DNA from 3 places in the Ureibacillus sp. FSL K6-0165 genome. Region 1 is predicted to be linked to each of the others. Evidence: riboswitches for the same ligand, from Rfam matches in the RefSeq annotation. Region 1 holds a riboswitch; each other region holds the start of a gene.
The links. Region 1 has a riboswitch for thiamine pyrophosphate ahead of thiT (energy-coupled thiamine transporter ThiT). Riboswitches for the same ligand answer to the same signal wherever they lie in the genome.

Region 1 (5,892 bases):
AATATGATCTGTCTTTTCAGAAATGAATGGCTCTACCGCAAGAACCATCCCTTCTTTTAAAATAGTTCCATCCCACGCATCATAGTAATTTAATATGTGTTGTGGGTCTTCATGCAAAGAACGCCCTACTCCATGCCCCGTTAAATTCATAATGACTTTTAATCCATGTTCTTTTGCTTCTCGTTCAACAGCTTTCCCAATTTGATTTAATTTAGAGCCTGCTTTTACTTTTGTCATTGCTCGTTCGAAGGCAGATTTAGCAACACGGCAAAGTTTTTCTTTGTCTTCATACCCTTCGCCTACAACAAAAGATATGCCTGTATCGGCAAAATAACCATTTAGTGAGCCTGAAACATCAATGTTGACTAAGTCACCTTCTCGAATGACTTTATTGCCTGGAATACCGTGTGCAACTTCGTGATTGACGCTAATACATGTATATCCTGGGAAATCATATTCACCTTTTGGACCAGAAAGTGCTCCTGCTTCAGCAAACATGCGGCCGGCAATCTCATCCAACTCTTTCGTTGTGATGCCTGGTTTAGTTGCCGCTTTCATCGCTTCTCGAATTTCTGCACAAATGCGCCCAATTTTTTTTAACGCTTCTAATTCTTCTTGTGTTTTTACAATCATGTAAAATTTCCTTTCTTCTATACAATTTCTTTTTATAATATAACATACTCTATAAAATTTTTCGGAAATCCAAGTTTATATTTAGGAATGTACTACACAATATGATATATGATTTTATTCTAGAAATGATAGAATATACAATGAAAATTTATTTATACCTTGGTATTTTAATCATGTTATAATCAAACATTATAAAAAATAAATATAAAAACAATAGGAGTTTTATCATTGCGAATTAAAGAGTGGGATTTATTAAGAGTTATTGCATGTTTATCAATTTTACTATTACATTCAACTACTTTTTATAACCTAGAATCAGGTCTTTCTGAAAATTCAGTAATGGTTCATTATATCCGAATACTTCTATGTTATGCTACACCGACATTTATTTTACTTTCCATCATCATACTTGCAGCAAAATATAAAGATGGAATCCCACAATCGTTTTGGTCAAAACGGCTTCAATTCATTTTACTTCCATATATATTTTGGGCTTTTATTGATGCCCTTGTCATTGAATATAACTACCAAAATGGTCTAATTTGGCAAACCTTTTATAACAATATCGTTCTAGGTGAATTTGTAGGTTGGTTTGTTTTAGTTATTCTTCAATTGTATCTATTGTTTTGGCTAATGATTAAATTTCAATGGCCATCTTTTGTCGTGTTACCTTTATGTGTATTGTTGTATTTTCTGCAGCATCGAATTTTTGATTTACCATATCCATTCTTTCAAGAAAATATGAAGTATGAAAAATTGTATGGAACAGCTTGGTTCGTTTATTTTGTAATCGCATTCATAATCGGTGCAAATTATGAAAAAATTCAGCCACTATTGAAAAAATATCGCATTTTCACTGTAATTTTCACGGCACTATCAGCTCTTTATATTTGGTATGGCTATAAATTCGGAATGGTTGAAATACATTCTAGAAGGATGGATTTGATTCCTTTTGTCGTTGGAATAACAAGCATGATCTTAGCCTATGGACAACTGATTCCATCTTTTAAAATTATTCGAATCATTAGCAAATATGCATTTATGATTTATTTAATTCATTGGAACATATTATCATTAACCGCAAAGTACTTTGTATCATTTTTCAACAATGGTTATCTAGCAATTTTAGCAATGATGATATCAACGCTAATCGTTGCCATTACCATTTCAAAATGCATTTCGTATTTACCTTTTGGGAAATGGATTGTAGGTAAAATTAGATAAACGTATAAAAATTTATCCATAAAAAAGCGAATTAGGAAAACAATATTGTCTCCCAATTCGCTTTTTATTTTAATTCACAATTGAATCAATTTCATAAATCATAGTTTTTCTGAAGTATAGAGTACCCCTATACTAAAAACTTCGTTTTTTTTTTTTAATTATGCAACTTGGTTTTGTTGCTGTAATAAAGCATTGATTCGATCAACTGCTAGTTTGCAGGTATTATAAATTAACGTCACCAGATTGAAATGCATTTTTGCTTTCTTTCCTGTACGATGACGGACATTGTTTAATTGAAAGTATTCCTTTAAATAAGCGTTAACGCGTTCGACTGCTGTACGTTCTTGATAAAGCTGTTTCCATCGTTCTGTCCCACGTGCTGGATAGGTAAATTTACGGATATCTATATCACATTTGATTTTGAAAACTTTTTGGCAAAGGGTGTCTTCTCGTAATGGGCAAGTTGCACATTCCTTTGGACGTGTGAATTTTAATGTATTGTACTTAGCGTCAAAGCTGTCATATTGGTAACTATGTTCACGCACACAGGTTGGACGAAAATGTTCATCGAATCCTATATATTCTCCTTCTCGGCGAACGTTGTAAGGAATCACGACTCGCATGGACTGTGATACGGCTTGACGGTAAATAGGTTCAACATCATAACCAGCATCAAATATAGCTATTGTAAATTGACCGTTTCCTAAGTGATGAAGTTTTTTCAATAATGGAATCGCAGCTTTACAATCACTTAAATTACCTGAGGACATCAAACGAGTGATGATATATTGACTTTTCGTCGAAACAGCTAAATGTGCTTTATAACCAAACCAGAATGTATTTTTTCCTTTACTATTCTTTTTCACACCCCATTTTGGCTCAATCGGTACATCCTTCCAAAGGGTTTCTAATGGGATATCCAGCTGTTCTTTCAGTTCTTTTTCATAGGTTGATTGATTTCCTTTTTTCTCTACTTGTTCGGCTAACCAAACAGCTCGTTCAGCTTTAGTTTTACGACCACGTTTTTTAGGAGTTTTAGGTGCTTTCTTTTCTGATGGTGTGAAAGCATCACGAGCTTCAAAGTGACTCGCATCGATGGCGACATGTTCATCATTTAGAAAGCCTTCCAACATCGCTGTTTTGATGAGTGTATCGTTCATTTTATCTAGCACATCTGATTCACTAATGACTTGAATCATGCGTGAATAAGAGCTTTCAGATGGTACGACATCAGACACAAGGAATCCACAGTCGAAACGAAATAAAGGATCATGGACCAAACGTTTGACTAAATCCTTCATTGTTGGAATTCGTTCGACAATACGAATAATCAGCGATTGAATCATTGCACCATAATTCAATTCACGTGGTGCACCTTTCAATGTCTTTTTAGAAAACAATTGAAAAATAGGTTGAATGTCAATCACACTAAAAATGGCATCATAACGATGGGAACTTTCCATTTCTAATAATTGATGGATGTCAAAAAGAGAAATTTGTTTTACAATAGTCATAGGGTACTCACCTCTTTCGTATGGTTTGTTTGGTTACTTACCATTATAACGAAATTTGGGGAGGTACCCATTTTTTATTGTCTTGAATCCCTTGAAAATCAAGGGGTGAGAATTATGAAATTAACTCAATTGTAATCAATTTTCTTTTTTTATCAATCTTGGGCTTGCAGTAAAGATGAGCACCGCTGCAACTGCAGTTAAAATAATAGCCGGAACCATATATGAACCATTATACCCGATAGAATAAATCCAGGCATTTTGATCGCCTGCATATTCTTTGAAGAAAATAGCTCCTGCAAGTGTATGACAAATAAAGCGCAACAAACCGCCAATAATTGTTCCGATGATAACAAATAATGCAATTTTATTTTTACGATTTCCTGATACTCCATCTAACACTTGTTTACGAACAATTGCCGCAAATCCTACGAAAGTAAATGCAAAAACATAATCAAGCAATGCTTGAGCCCAATGGACAATATAAGGATTAATTGTCATGTTCAATAATCCTACAATCAATCCAGTCATAAGTCCTGCAGATAGTCCCCAACGAATAGCGATTAAAATAATAGGCAGCATAACTAAACTAACGGATCCACCCTGCGCCCAAATAGAAAATTTCAATTGGTCTAACACATAACCAATTGCAGCAAAAATCGCAATTTCAACCATCCATAATAATTTTTGGTTTCTCATTCAATTATCTCCTTTCTCTTCGTTTATAGAACTTGAGAGAAGGATAGAAAACTACAAAATAAAAAAACGTCCGGACAGAGCCGAGACGTCTTTGTTTCGGTTTCTATCCACATCCCTACGCAAGTACTAACTTACAGGTTCTAAGGGTTAGTGCATCCGGCACACTCTCAGCTGACTTCATCAGCACCCCTTGTGGTACAAATCTTATATTCTATTGGGAACAATGTCATTTTATCAAATTATATGAAGATTGCAACCTCATTATTTACTTTAATATAATGGATGTTTTACTATAGCCCTCTTTTAATTTTTCTACTTGTAATATAGCAGGCATTGCCGATTTTAATTCCTCCACATGAGAAATAACCCCTATCATTCGGCCGGATTTTTGTAGTTCAATGAGCGTATCAATTGCTTTCATCAACGATTCTTCATCAAGGGAGCCAAAACCTTCATCAATAAACATTGTTTCGATTTGAACATTTCCTTGGAAGCTTTGAATCACATCCGCCATTCCTAGTGCTAAACTTAACGAAGCATTAAATTTCTCTCCGCCAGATAAAGTTTTTACATCTCTTGCTTGTCCAGTGTATGCATCATATACATCTAATCCTAATCCACTTTGCCTACCGTAGGACTCCAATCGGTCAGAAACTTGTAAATAATATTGACCGTTCGATAAATTTTTCAAACGAAGATTGCTTGCTTCTGTAATGAGCTCTAAATACCCCATTTGTACATAGCGTTCAAAGGAAATTTTTTTGCTGTTGTGTCCACGAAGTAAATTATATAATTCTATGATTTGATTCGATTTTTCTTCCATTTGAAATATATTATTGGCAAGTCTTTCAAGCTTCTCTGCAAAGTCGATGCAATGTTTTTCACAAGCTTTCGAGTAGTTTAATTCATCTAATGCTTTTTCATAATTAAACTGCAACGCTTCCAATTCTTTTTCAGCTTCTGTTAAATCGACCTTTTCTTTATCTTTTAATTTTTCTGCTTCCTCTTTCACTTGCACTTGTAAAAAATGAAGCTCCTTTGAATAATTATCATATTGCATTTGTAAAGCTTCAATTTCCTGTTCTGGACGTCTAGCAAGTAGAAAATCTTCCGTCGATGTAAACCTTGCTAGTAGAAGAGCTGAATGGAAATTTTCCTTTGATTGTTGACATTTTACTTGAATATGTTTCACTTGTTCAGTTATTTGTTTAAATGCCTCTTCATTCATTACAACTTGTTTGTTAGCTTCCTGATACTGCTTTTGGGCTGTTTCCCAAGATTGTTTTAATTGTTGCTTATTGCTGATTGCTTGTTGAAGTGCAACTTGTAATTGGGAAAGGTCTTTAATCTCTTCTGGTATTAATTTTTTTTGTTGCTCTAAAATCGTACTATTCTGCGTGTATTGTTCATGTTTTTCATGATACTGACGTTCGATTTCCTTACGAAAATGAACTAATTGTGCATTTTCATCTTGCAGAATTTTTATTTGTTTTTTATTTAATGTAAGTACTTCTTTTTGACGTTCTTTTTCTTTTATAGCAATATTTATATCTTGTAATTGATGAACATATTTTTGATATTCTTTTAATGGCGCATGATATTGCATTAATTTTTGTTCTATTTCTTGTAATTGATGTCGTTTCGATTCTAATTTCCCTTGAACAGCAAATTTCTTTTGCTGAGCTTCATCTAATGTTGCTTTCAGTTTTTTCAATTCCGTTTGATTAACGGTTTCAGTTGATGCTGTATGTTCGATTCGGTGTACCGTACTACCGCAAACAGGGCAAGGCATTCCAGGCAGGAGACTCTTCGCAAGAATGGCCGC
Region 2 (5,892 bases), 400 kb from region 1:
ATGATTCTTTTTCATTCGAGCCTTCCTCTTTTGAACCGCATGCTGTTAGAAGTAATAAAAGAAATGCGATGATTATATGTTTCAACTTCATATCTTTCATATCTCCTTCTTCAATCTTTTCATCCACATTTTTTCAAGCCAAGATACAGTTAAGTAAAGAATCATACCGAAAATTGTTAATAAAATTAATGTGGCAAACATAAGGGCGGTATCCATCATTGCTTGGGTTGCGATAATAAGCGCCCCTAGTCCTTCACTGCCGCCGATAAATTCTCCGACAACCGCCCCCACAATTGCAAGGACAACCGAAACACGAAGTCCAGCTAAAATGCCCAGCATACCAGAAGGAATTTTTAAGTGAATTAATGTTTGTAGCCGTGTTGCACCAAGCATTTTAAATAGTTCCTGCTTTTGTATATCGCTTAACTGAATAGCTGTTACTGTATTTTCAAGCAATGGGAAAAAGCATACAAGCGCAGTAATAACAACTTTGGACGTCATGCCGAAGCCAAACCAAAGAATAAATAACGGAGCCAATGCCAGCTTGGGAACTGCTTGACTCGCTATAATATAAGGAAACAGAAGCTTACGTAAAAAGGCCACTTCTCCCATTAGAACTCCTACCGTAAATCCAGCTACACCACCAAAAAAGAGACCAAGAATTACCTCAGCGGCAGTCCGCTGAATATGCTGTGTAAAATAGCCGCTTAAAAGTCCATCAACAAGGGTGAGTACTATTACAGAAGGAGCTGGTAATACAAGTTCGGAATAGGACTTGGATGTTACTTCCCAAATAACTAGTAAAAAAATGAATAATAAGAATGAATAAACGGATGTTTTTTTCATAAGCGTTCACCATTCATCACTTGACGTAACGTGAAACATAGTTCGTTAAAATAAGGCTCATATCTCATTTCCATTCTACGTGGGCGTTCAAGCATGATGGGGGTTTGATAGACAATTTCTCCATGTGCCATGACAGCAACTCTATCGGATAAATATACAGCTTCCGCAATATCATGGGTAATAAAGAGCACAGTAATATTATGCATATAGCACATTCTTAAAAGATCATCTTGCAGTTCTTCTCTTGTAATGGCATCTAATGCTGCAAAAGGCTCGTCCAAAAATAATAAAGAAGGCTTTTGCATTAAGGCTCTTGCAAGAGCGACCCGGCTTTGTTGTCCACCGGAAAGCTGTAAAGGGTAACAATCTCGATAAGAGGCTAACCCAACAAGCTCTAAGTATTCCATTGCCTGCTCCATATCCTCACTTCTGATTTTCCGTTTCAATTTAATAGGGAGAAGCACATTTTCAATAACTGTTTTCCATTCCAATAGAGTTGGAGTTTGAAAGACAAAACTACAATTAGGTAAAGGTTTGATTACTTCCTTTCCTTGCAGGCGAATGCTTCCATTCTCAGATGAAAGCAGGCCAGCAGCAAGCTTTAATAAGGTCGTTTTTCCGCAGCCACTTTTTCCAAGCAGACAATGAAACTCTCCTTTATTGATTTCCCAGCTAATCCCACGTAAAATTTGATTTTTTCCTTGTTCGTAACTGTACGTTACATCCTCCATTACCAAAAAACTCATATTAAAAACCTCCTAATCAACATAAGGAGCAAATTGTTCACTATCCACTATTGCCGATGATTCGATGTCTACCATTTGAATTAAATCCATTAGATTGAAGCGTCCATCATGATGCCAACCTGCTTCAGGGGAAGTCATTTTTCCTAGTGCTGTGATTCGTGTTACGCCAACGTTAGCCAACAACTCTGCCCAGTGGAAAAGTTCTTTAGGGGTTGCGGCCATACCAATCGTTTGAAGAAATGAGCGGTATGGCTTGATGTATGGCAGAATGTCTTCTAATTTTTCAAAAGAAATAACCCGAATAACTCGATTCAACGGGCTTGCCGTAAAAACTTTTTCCTCTTCTTCAAAAACAACCGTCCATTGATGTGTGGAAGTTCCAAGCACTTCTTTTCCTGTTTCTGTAAAAGTGCTCATTTCTTCCTTTTGCCGCCATGAAGCAAGGGCAACTGATTCTTCCATGGAAAGCTTACGCCTTGGATAACGCTTTTCGAAGTTTTCTAGCTCCCCCGCAATCAAGCGGGCAAATTCCACTGGCGATACTTTTCCGCCTTTTTGCACATAAAATAAGTGCGGTGAGTAACAACCTTGCTGATCGTAACGAATGACATCAAGTGCGGCTTGATGAGCAATTCGCCATGCTTTGTGCGCATCTAAGGCAGATTTTGAAATGATGCCAAAGCTTACTTTATGACCAAAAGGTAAAAAGCGAGTAGTAATGGGAACTTGTTTTTTTAAAGCTTGCAGCGTTTCGTTGTTACCGTATCCGATAACGAGATTCGACTTTTCAAATATCATCTTCTCTCGCTTTTCATCGCCGCCTTTCCACCACACAACTGCAAAGCAATTGGCAAGACTCGGCTCGGCCTCTGCTAAGGCTTTTGCAAACCAGCCGGCAAAAAGAGGTTCAGAACTTGAAACTTTTCCGATATTTCCTGCTTTTACTAGCAGACCAGATACGAAACTCCAAATAGGCAGTGCTGGAACATTCCCTGCCCATACATGGGTAATGAGTTCTGGTCCAATTGCTTTTGAAAAACCACCTTTTGCGCGCGGCTGAAAATGATCTAATAATAATGGATTTCCTAAATCTTCTACTAGGAAACGCTGGAGTTCGTGCTTGCGAAATGTTTTTAAAAAAGATGTAAGACCAAGGCGAATTACCTCCTCATCATAGCCGGTGACAATCGGAAGCAACTTTTCCGCCTGCTGTCGATAAGATGAACTGCGGTCCAAAAATTGTTCCGTTACATAACCGATGATGTCCACTACTGTTGATACCGACAGTGATTTTAAGATTTCCGCACTTTCTCTTTTCACCGTGTCAATGACCCTCTGCATTTGCTCTAATGTAAGGAGAGGCAGTTCCACTTCTAAATCCTGAAACTTCAGGATTTTCTTATCAAATTTCGTTTCTGCGATATTTGGAATATATCCAGCTGTTATTCTCATTTTGCTGTTCCTTTCGCCAATTGAATAAACTCTTCTACCGCTAGCGAGCATCCCCTTGCCTCGGCACCTTGAACTCTACCGAACAGATAAAATCCTTCATCAACCGCCATTCCTACATCTTCAGTAGCAACCGCCATTACGGAATTAAAGTTCGCTAAATCATAATGAACTAAAACACCACGTTCTCCTTCTGGAACCTCTTCACCTGTTAACGGATTGATGACTCTCGTACGAATCCAACTAGGTCCAGTTTTTATAGATGGAACGACCTCATTGCCATCATCATAAAATTGCGTGCTTAGCTCTGTTATGCCGTACATATTAATACAATTGCTTCTATCTACACCGAAATATCTTTCAAGCAACTGATAAAATTCATTTAAATCCAATTCCTTTGATTTATTTTTATAACCACCAGTATCAAGAATTTTGCTTCCCTTCGGCAGATTAAACGTTTTTCCTAAACGCTCCAATTCCTCAAACAAATGAACAAAACTGAAACTTGCTCCGAGCAAAGCAAATGGTTCTCCTGTTTTTTCGGCATGTTCCAACTCACTGATGATTTTTTGAATATGTACGCCGTTCTCTTTTAATAAATAGCAGCTGTCCTCTGTGCCAAACTCTTTCATGACAAGAGCTAAATAATGGGCTAAGGATGAGTGCGGCATTTTCTCTTCAGTTGGAAACAAAATTCCCATGCGGATGCGATTTGTTTCTTTCATAAACCGTTCTTTAAAGTTGATAATCATGGAAAGTTCTCTGATTTCGAGAGTGGAATGAAAGTGTTTGCCTTGTTTTCCTTGGGTTGTTCCGCTTGTCATAAAGACTCTAACCGCTGCCTCTGGATCTGAACATGTCAATGGAACCTCTTTAAAGGCACTCATCGGCACATAAGGAATGTCTCGCCAATTTTTCACAAGCCGCGGTGTCTTTCCTTTTTGGCGGCAAAATGTTTGATAGGGGAGATTATGTTTGTATTGATAATTAAAAATATGTAAAGCCAAGCTATTAAACTCTTCTTCTGAAGCTTGATTCTTTTTGATAAATTGAGAAAGTTCCTCTATGATTTCTCGTTGCTGAGTCATCGGTTTTCACCCTTTCCGCAAAATAAAATGCACTCTGCCTAAGCAAAGTGCATAATTCGACTTACTACACTCCCTGCGCTGGCATTACCCAAATCAGGTTCAAACGGTCAACGACGGATTAGTCGTACTCTCAGCCTGCTTCCGCAAGCCCCCGGTTAATATATTCAATTTCAATATAAAGTCTACTTATTCTTATGAAAGATTGCAAATTCTTTTGAATTATCACCCTAAAATTATGTAGATATTCAATTATTTTTTGTTGCAAATGCAACAAAGTTTGATTAAAATGAATTAAAAATATTGCATTTGCAATAAAAATGAAGGAGTTCATTATGAAAGAAGTTCTTCGTGAAATTGGGATGATAGCACGAGCACTAGATTCAATCAGTAATATCGAGTTTAAAGAATATGACTTAACAAAAGGTCAGTATTTGTACCTTGTACGAATATGTGAGAACCCAGGAATTATTCAAGAAAAGTTGGCTGAAATGATCAAAGTGGATCGGACAACTGCATCACGCGCAATAAAAAAACTAGAAATGAACGGATTTGTTGAAAAGCGAGAGGATCCACAAAATAAAAAAATTAAGAAACTCTATGCGACCGAGAAAGGCAATAATGTTTATCCGTTTTTAATAAGAGAACATGATCATTCTAACGCTGTAGCTTTACAAGGATTATCTGAAGTAGAAGTGGAAACATTATTCAATCTTTTGCAGCGGGTAAGAAAAAATGTTGAAAAAGATTGGGAATACGTTAAGAAGGGAAACAAACGAAATTATTGATATGAGGAGAGATGTTCACTATGACAATCAAAATAAAAACATGTACCCTTGAAGATTTGCACACATTACAAGAAGTGGGCATTGAAACGTTTTATTACACATTTAAAGATCAAAATTCACCTGAAAATATGAAAGTATATTTAGAAAAGGCATTTAATATAAAACAATTAGAGAAAGAGCTATCCAATATTCATTCACAATTTTTCTTTGTCTATTACCAAAATGAATTGGCGGGTTACTTAAAAGTCAATAGTGATGATGCTCAGACGGAAAAAATGGGCGATGAATTCCTTGAAATTGAAAGAATTTATATTCGAGAGAAATTTCAGAAGCATGGACTTGGTAAATCCTTGCTAAATAAAGCGATTGAAGTTGCAAAGGAATGGAATAAAAAGAAAATTTGGCTTGGGGTTTGGGAAAAGAACGAAAATGCAATTGGTTTTTATAAGAAAATGGGATTTGTTCAAAAAGGATCTCACTGTTTTCATATGGGCGATGAAGAACAGACTGACTTGATTATGATCAAAACATTGGAAGGTTGATTAACATGTACATACCGAAATATTTTAGGGTGACGGATATAGACGAAATTATTGATTTTATTCAGAAAAACTCCTTCGGCACGATTGTTTCGACATTTGAAAATAAACCAATTGCTACTCATTTACCGTTGGAGTTGCGAAAGCAAGGGGATGATTATTATATAACGGGACATTTAGCTATCAACAACCCTCAATGGAAAAGCTTTGAATCACAAAATGAAAACGTGCTTGTAATTTACCAAGGTCCACACGCATATATCTCATCATCTTGGTATAGCCATGAAAATGTACCAACTTGGAATTATCAAGCTGTCCATGTTTATGGAAAAGCTAGTATTATGAACGAAACTGAGTTAGAAGAAGATCTTATTTTATTATTAAAAAAATATGAAGGGCATCGTAACAATCCTGTATTATGGGAAAATCTTTCTGCTCA
Region 3 (5,892 bases), 920 kb from region 1:
TTAAATTGCTGGACTGTCTGACTGCGATTATTGCTATTGCATATAGCGGAAATGACTGCTACTCCGTCAGCTCCTGCTTCTAATACCATATGTGCATTGAATGGAGTAATCCCTCCAATTCCGACAATTGGGAAATTCGGATACATTTTCCTTGCGTCCTTTAAAAAATCAACCCCAGCTGGCTTTTTGGCATCAGGCTTCGATTTCGTCTCGAAAATTGGACCAATCCCTACATAATCTGCCCCTCCTTCGACAGCTTTCACCATTTCTTCTTTATTATGAACGGAAACACCAATTATTTTGTGTTGAAACTTTTCGCGAATTTCTTCTATCGGTGTATCATCTTGACCAACGTGAATGCCATCTGCGTCGATTTTTAATGCAAGATCCACATCATCATTCACAATAAAAGGAACTCCATATTGCTTACAAAGGGATCGACATGCTCTTGCAAATTGTTCTAATTCTTTTCCCATTAACGGTTCATTTCCTTTTTCCCTTAGTTGAAAAATCGTAATACCTGCTTTTAAAGCATCTTCTAGCACTGATAGCGGGGACTCATTATTACAATTTTCCGTACCCATTATGAAGTAAACAGCTAAATCCGTTCTATTCAACAATTTCCACCTCTACTTTAGCACCAAAACGGTGAGCAAAGTGATTTGTTGGGCCATGTCCACGTCCGATATTTAGTGGATTTTCAATTGCCATTTGAACAAATTTTTTCGCTTCGATAACGGACTCTTTTAACGAAAGCCCCTTACCTAAATTTGCTGTAATAGCTGCAGAAAAAGTACACCCTGTTCCATGGGTATGTTTCGTATCAATTCGTTTTGATTTTAATTGAAAGAAAGAGCCGTCTTGAAAAAAGACCGTATCAACAGCAGATGGACCTTCCAAATGTCCGCCTTTCATTACTACACAATTAACACCAAGTTGCAAAATCTTTGCTGCTGCTTGTTGAATGTCATCTGCTGTTTCAATTTTCATACCTGTGATTGTCTCAGCTTCTGGAATATTAGGCGTTAATACGGTTGCTATTGGCAATAATTCATTTTTCATCGCTTGTACGGCCTCTTCTTGCAATAACGCTTGCCCACCTTTTGCAATCATCACTGGATCAACGACTATTTGAATATTTTTATCTATTAAATTTTTTGCAATCGTTTTAATAATATCTGCAGAAAATAACATACCTGTTTTTAATGCTTTCACTTCAAAATCTTGTAAAACTGTATTCAATTGTTGTTCCACAAATTCAGACGTTGCAGGATAAATACCTTCTACGCCTAATGTATTTTGAGCAGTCAATGCGGTAATGACAGATGTACCAAAAACATTTAGCTCCTGAAATGTTTTTAAATCCGCTTGAATGCCAGCTCCCCCGCCGCTATCTGAACCAGCAATTGTCAAGACAATATTCACAGTTATTCACCTCTTGAAATTTGATGTAATCCATTTAATATTTCAACTTGGAAGGAACCAAGGTATTTTTCTTTCGAAGCATTTTCAGCGACTTTTTTATAGTCAGCTAATACATTTCGAATATTTTCAAGTTTTCCTCCATCCAACGTTAATGCTGCAGCACAAATAGCACTTAATAAACAACCTGTTCCTGTAACTTGAGTCATTAACTCATGGCCACCACTAACTGGATAGTGTTCTATACCGTCAGTCACGAAATCTTCTTTTCCAGATACAGCGACAATTGCACCATACTTTTGAGCAGTTTCCTTAGCAACAAGGGTAATATCCATTTCTCCTTCTCCACTATCAACTCCTTTTGCTTGCCAATTAATTCCCGCAATTGCTGCTAATTCTCCAGCATTACATCGGATTAAATCAAATTTAATCTCTTTTAATAAATTTTTTGTAATTTCTTTACGATATGTTGTAGCCCCCGCCCCGACAGGATCAAGCACGACAGGAATGTTTAGTTCATTTGCTTTTTTGCCAGCTAATATCATTGCTTCTACTGAATTTTTATTTAATGTACCAATATTAATTAATAATCCGTTTGCAATAGCGACCATGTCTTCTACATCCAATGGCTCATCTGACATAACTGGTGAAGCTCCAATTGCAAGCAAACCATTTGCAGTAAAATTCGTTACAACGGTATTTGTAATACAATGAATTAATGGATTTTTTTTTCTTATTTTGATTAAGCTCATATATATCCTCCTATAATTGTAAAAATTTATGTAAAGAAAAAAGCTCCTTTGCACGGCGCAAAAGAGCTTTGAAAATAGAACACAATCTTTCATTGCTCCCTACGGCAGTGCTAACTGCATCAGGTTCTAAGGGTTAGGTGATATCACCTTCTCAGGCACTTGGCCACCCCTGCAATTATCATATGAAATAAAAAAACTCTCCAAGTTTGGAGAGCAACAATACACATAATCATAATAAAATTCATACGATAAGGTATTTTGCTCCCTACGGCAGTACTAGCTGCATCAGGTTCTAAGGGTTAGGTGATATCACCTTCTCAGGCACTTAGGCCACCCCTGCAAAATTTAATAATTTTTTTGTTGTTATGAAAATTATAACACATTTTCATTTTATTTTTTCAAATAATTTAATAGAATTTAAAAAGATTGCTAGATAAAACAGCTAAATCACTTAAATTCTAGATTGAATGTCACAAGTTTTTCTCGATTAATCTAACTCTATTTTTCCTTCAATTATGGTATTATTCAATGCTTGAGTTGCTAATCGATCGACTTCTTCATTCCCTTTTCGCGAAACTAATTTAAATTCAGATTTGATTCCTAGTTGATTTAATTTTTCATCAATTTTATTCGCCCAATTTGTTAATTCTTTTTCATAAATAGGCCATTCTCCACTCATTTGATTAATAACAACCTGTGAATCACCAATGAATCGAACAGTTTGATGATGAACGCCTATCATTTCTAACTCTAGAATACTTCCGTATAAAGCCGCATATTCCGCTTCATTATTAGATTTTAAGCCAAGTTGCATTAAATTTTTTCTAGTTCGATAAGATTTTCCGTTTTGTTCAAAATATATGGCAAATCCTAAACCGGCTTTTTGACTTTCTAAATCATAACCACCATCAAAATACACTGTCACATTGGATGGCTCAGTTTCGATTTCCTTTAAATATTTTTTTATTTCTTTAACAGACCATGTACTGTCATATTGATCAATAAAGGTCATATGTTTTACTTTTCCGGTTTTCTTTAATTCTTCTGCAATCAATAGGGCTTGAACTGGCGGCATTTCATCTGATCGAAAAGTTGTTTCCAATCCTTTATGATGATACGTCCATTCAATGGTTATTTTCATGAATATAACCTCCCTGTTCCTGTTTACTTCAACAATTCGATATGTGCACTAATGTAGGCTTTGGTTTTTAATTTTTTTTATGAAATGTAATCGAACATAACGAAACTTCAATCGCTTAATTCGATTATACATGATACGAAAAGATGAGCGGATGTTTGAATAATCTTCAATGAAATCGAGAATGACATGTTCAATCATAATGAAGAACCATAATGTAAGGAAAAGAACAAGGATTACACCATCAAATAATTTTGTGACTATCAAGTAATATGAATAGAAGAAGTATTTAATCGTTATAAAGATGAAGCTAACTGTGATGATAACTATTGGAATATATCGAAACAACAAAGTTTTTTTTGTGAAAACCATAAGGAGAAAACTTACAATACAACAAATCAAGACAAATATTACAGTTAACATATTAATAATCATTCAATTCACCTCACTATGCAACTGGATGAAGGAAATTACCACTTTTTTAGTTATTTTTTCCTTTAATAACAAAAATATTCAATAACGTGAGGCATTTTTAAAACAGTAATCATAAAACGATTTATGAGCTTAATTAACACAAAAAGGAGCGATACCGCCCCTTTTTCTTTAACCATTTAAAATTCTAAAAATCAAACCATAAAATATTCAACATATTTATAAAGTGCTTTTCAATGTCAATCGTTCACATGGTTTGAGGAAATATCTTTAGGATATTTAATTGATAGTTATTTTAAAAATTTTCCTGTCATTCGTTGGTTGTATAGGTCGATTCGTATGACCGAAAACAACTCTAAACATTGTAATTTGTTCAATTGAAAATTCGATTGGCTCTTCAAATACAATCCAGTCAACCCCTTCTTTACAAGGAGGTGTCGTCAAAGAACCGGAATAGTAATACCCTTCCCTTACTTCAGGAATTAATTGTAATAAATTGAATGAATCCATTTCTTTTTCATTCATATTTTCATCTTGTATAAACTTCCATATTTCTTTAATTGCTTCGTTTTCTTCTCCAGATTTTATAAATACCGCTATTACAGCATGGTCGCCTTTTTCATTTTCGTGTACGAGATGTAATTCCATATCATAGTTTTGATTTTCGATTTGATGTTCACTTGGTAAATGGAAATGGAAGGAATGAAATTTGTATTGTTCATTATCAACCGAAATAAAACTTGTATTCGATTTCGAATTTACTTTAAACTGATTTTTTTGTTTTATTAGTACAACAGGCTCCTTTTCATAATGTATGTTGATTCTTGGGGCATCTTTAAGAAGTACATTCTTGTATTCAATTTGTATAGGTGATTGCATTGTTCCTTTTTCACAAGCATGAACTTCTAATTCTTTTGAAATCTTTTTTTCTTCATCAGTATAAGAAACTTCTTTGAATGTATAGTCATTTTCTCCTGGTGATTGTTCAATAGTTGATTTTTGATAAGATAGATAACCAACTACACCAAGGCACAATGATAGCAAAAAAATCACAATATAATAGTTTAACTTCATCAATATTCCCCACCCATTTTTCCATTTTTTATTTAACTTAACCAAATAGATGATTGATTTATACTTCGGTCATGCTATATAGCACCATTCCCTTGTTTATAAACTTAATAGAGCTTGATTAAAAATACATACTTGCATGAGTGGGGAGCGGAGAGTCCAAGCCGCAAAAAAATAGTAGTACTTACCATAGCTTTGGTTAGTACTACGAAAATTAGAATGATTTCATTTATTTTAAGTAAAACAGTCCCCCGCTAACGATTTCAATTTTAATTCGAGGTTGAAATCGCTCTTCTAACGCTTTTTTCTCTATTTCATAAATTTCTGGTTTGTTTTCTACATCTTCATAAAAATGATCTAATATTTCTTGTTCCCTTTTCCATCGTTTTTTTGCCTCATCCGCCCAAGATAAATCATCATTTGCAATATAATTTTCAATTGCTGTTTCCAAACGTTCAATCGCCCTCATTGGAGAAACAATATAAGGTAGGCAATATGCGTTTTTTGGCAATTCATCCGTTAACTGCAACGCACATAATATATCTTGGAAGTCACTTTTGACGCTGCCATGAATTAAGTTAATTCCTAAAGAAAAGAGCAATTCCTTTGTTTGGTCTGTATGATAAGAAACTTTAAAATTAGCACCAATCCATGGAAATAAACTTGCTCCTTCAATATCTTCATACATTTGAACAAAACAGCCTAAGTCTTTCGTGGCTTGAAAAATTTGATGCATTCGCATCGACCCATAATGAATATATTCACCACGAATGTTTAAATTCTCTTTTTGTTTCGTAATAAAGGTTACTTTTAATGGGTTTGGCTCTCCTTTTGTACTTTCAATAAATTGCCAATAAAAAGGACGATTCATTATACGTTTATCAATATCAGCTGTTAATTGAACAGTTAAATAATCGGATGTTTCCTCTTCAATTTTACAATTTGTCTCTATAAAAAATGTTCGTAAATAATGATGGATTTGTTCAGCTATCATTCTTTTGCTCCTCCCAATTCGAGAAGTTTGCATTGGAAAATTTATGTGAAGCCTAACTGATCTTCTAACCCGAAATCTTCAAA

Region 2: linked by a shared signal. The riboswitch ahead of NST00_RS04040 (LuxE/PaaK family acyltransferase) and the one ahead of thiT (energy-coupled thiamine transporter ThiT) in region 1 are both predicted to bind thiamine pyrophosphate.
Region 3: linked by a shared signal. The riboswitch ahead of thiM (hydroxyethylthiazole kinase) and the one ahead of thiT (energy-coupled thiamine transporter ThiT) in region 1 are both predicted to bind thiamine pyrophosphate.

Annotation. Positions count from the first base shown of each region.
Region 1 covers NZ_JBBOQS010000001.1:1,205,427-1,211,318, reverse strand. The annotation lists gene map (type I methionyl aminopeptidase) at 1-633, opposite strand, end outside; gene NST00_RS05925 (acyltransferase family protein) at 862-1,857, shown strand; gene NST00_RS05920 (transposase) at 2,016-3,371, opposite strand; gene thiT (energy-coupled thiamine transporter ThiT) at 3,507-4,067, opposite strand; TPP riboswitch at 4,163-4,268, opposite strand; gene NST00_RS05910 (AAA family ATPase) at 4,333-5,892, opposite strand, start outside.
Region 2 covers NZ_JBBOQS010000001.1:808,548-814,439, forward strand. The annotation lists gene NST00_RS04020 (ABC transporter substrate-binding protein) at 1-91, opposite strand, end outside; gene NST00_RS04025 (ABC transporter permease) at 97-846, opposite strand; gene NST00_RS04030 (ABC transporter ATP-binding protein) at 843-1,592, opposite strand; gene NST00_RS04035 (acyl-CoA reductase) at 1,605-3,044, opposite strand; gene NST00_RS04040 (LuxE/PaaK family acyltransferase) at 3,041-4,129, opposite strand; TPP riboswitch at 4,183-4,294, opposite strand; gene NST00_RS04045 (MarR family winged helix-turn-helix transcriptional regulator) at 4,462-4,914, shown strand; gene NST00_RS04050 (GNAT family N-acetyltransferase) at 4,935-5,456, shown strand; gene NST00_RS04055 (FMN-binding negative transcriptional regulator) at 5,462-5,892, shown strand, end outside.
Region 3 covers NZ_JBBOQS010000001.1:2,124,809-2,130,700, forward strand. The annotation lists gene thiE (thiamine phosphate synthase) at 1-617, opposite strand, end outside; gene thiD (bifunctional hydroxymethylpyrimidine kinase/phosphomethylpyrimidine kinase) at 610-1,425, opposite strand; gene thiM (hydroxyethylthiazole kinase) at 1,428-2,174, opposite strand; TPP riboswitch at 2,254-2,355, opposite strand; TPP riboswitch at 2,420-2,522, opposite strand; gene NST00_RS10560 (reverse transcriptase-like protein) at 2,662-3,315, opposite strand; gene NST00_RS10565 (carbonic anhydrase) at 4,024-4,818, opposite strand; gene NST00_RS10570 (YqhG family protein) at 5,045-5,809, opposite strand; gene NST00_RS10575 (DEAD/DEAH box helicase) at 5,851-5,892, opposite strand, start outside.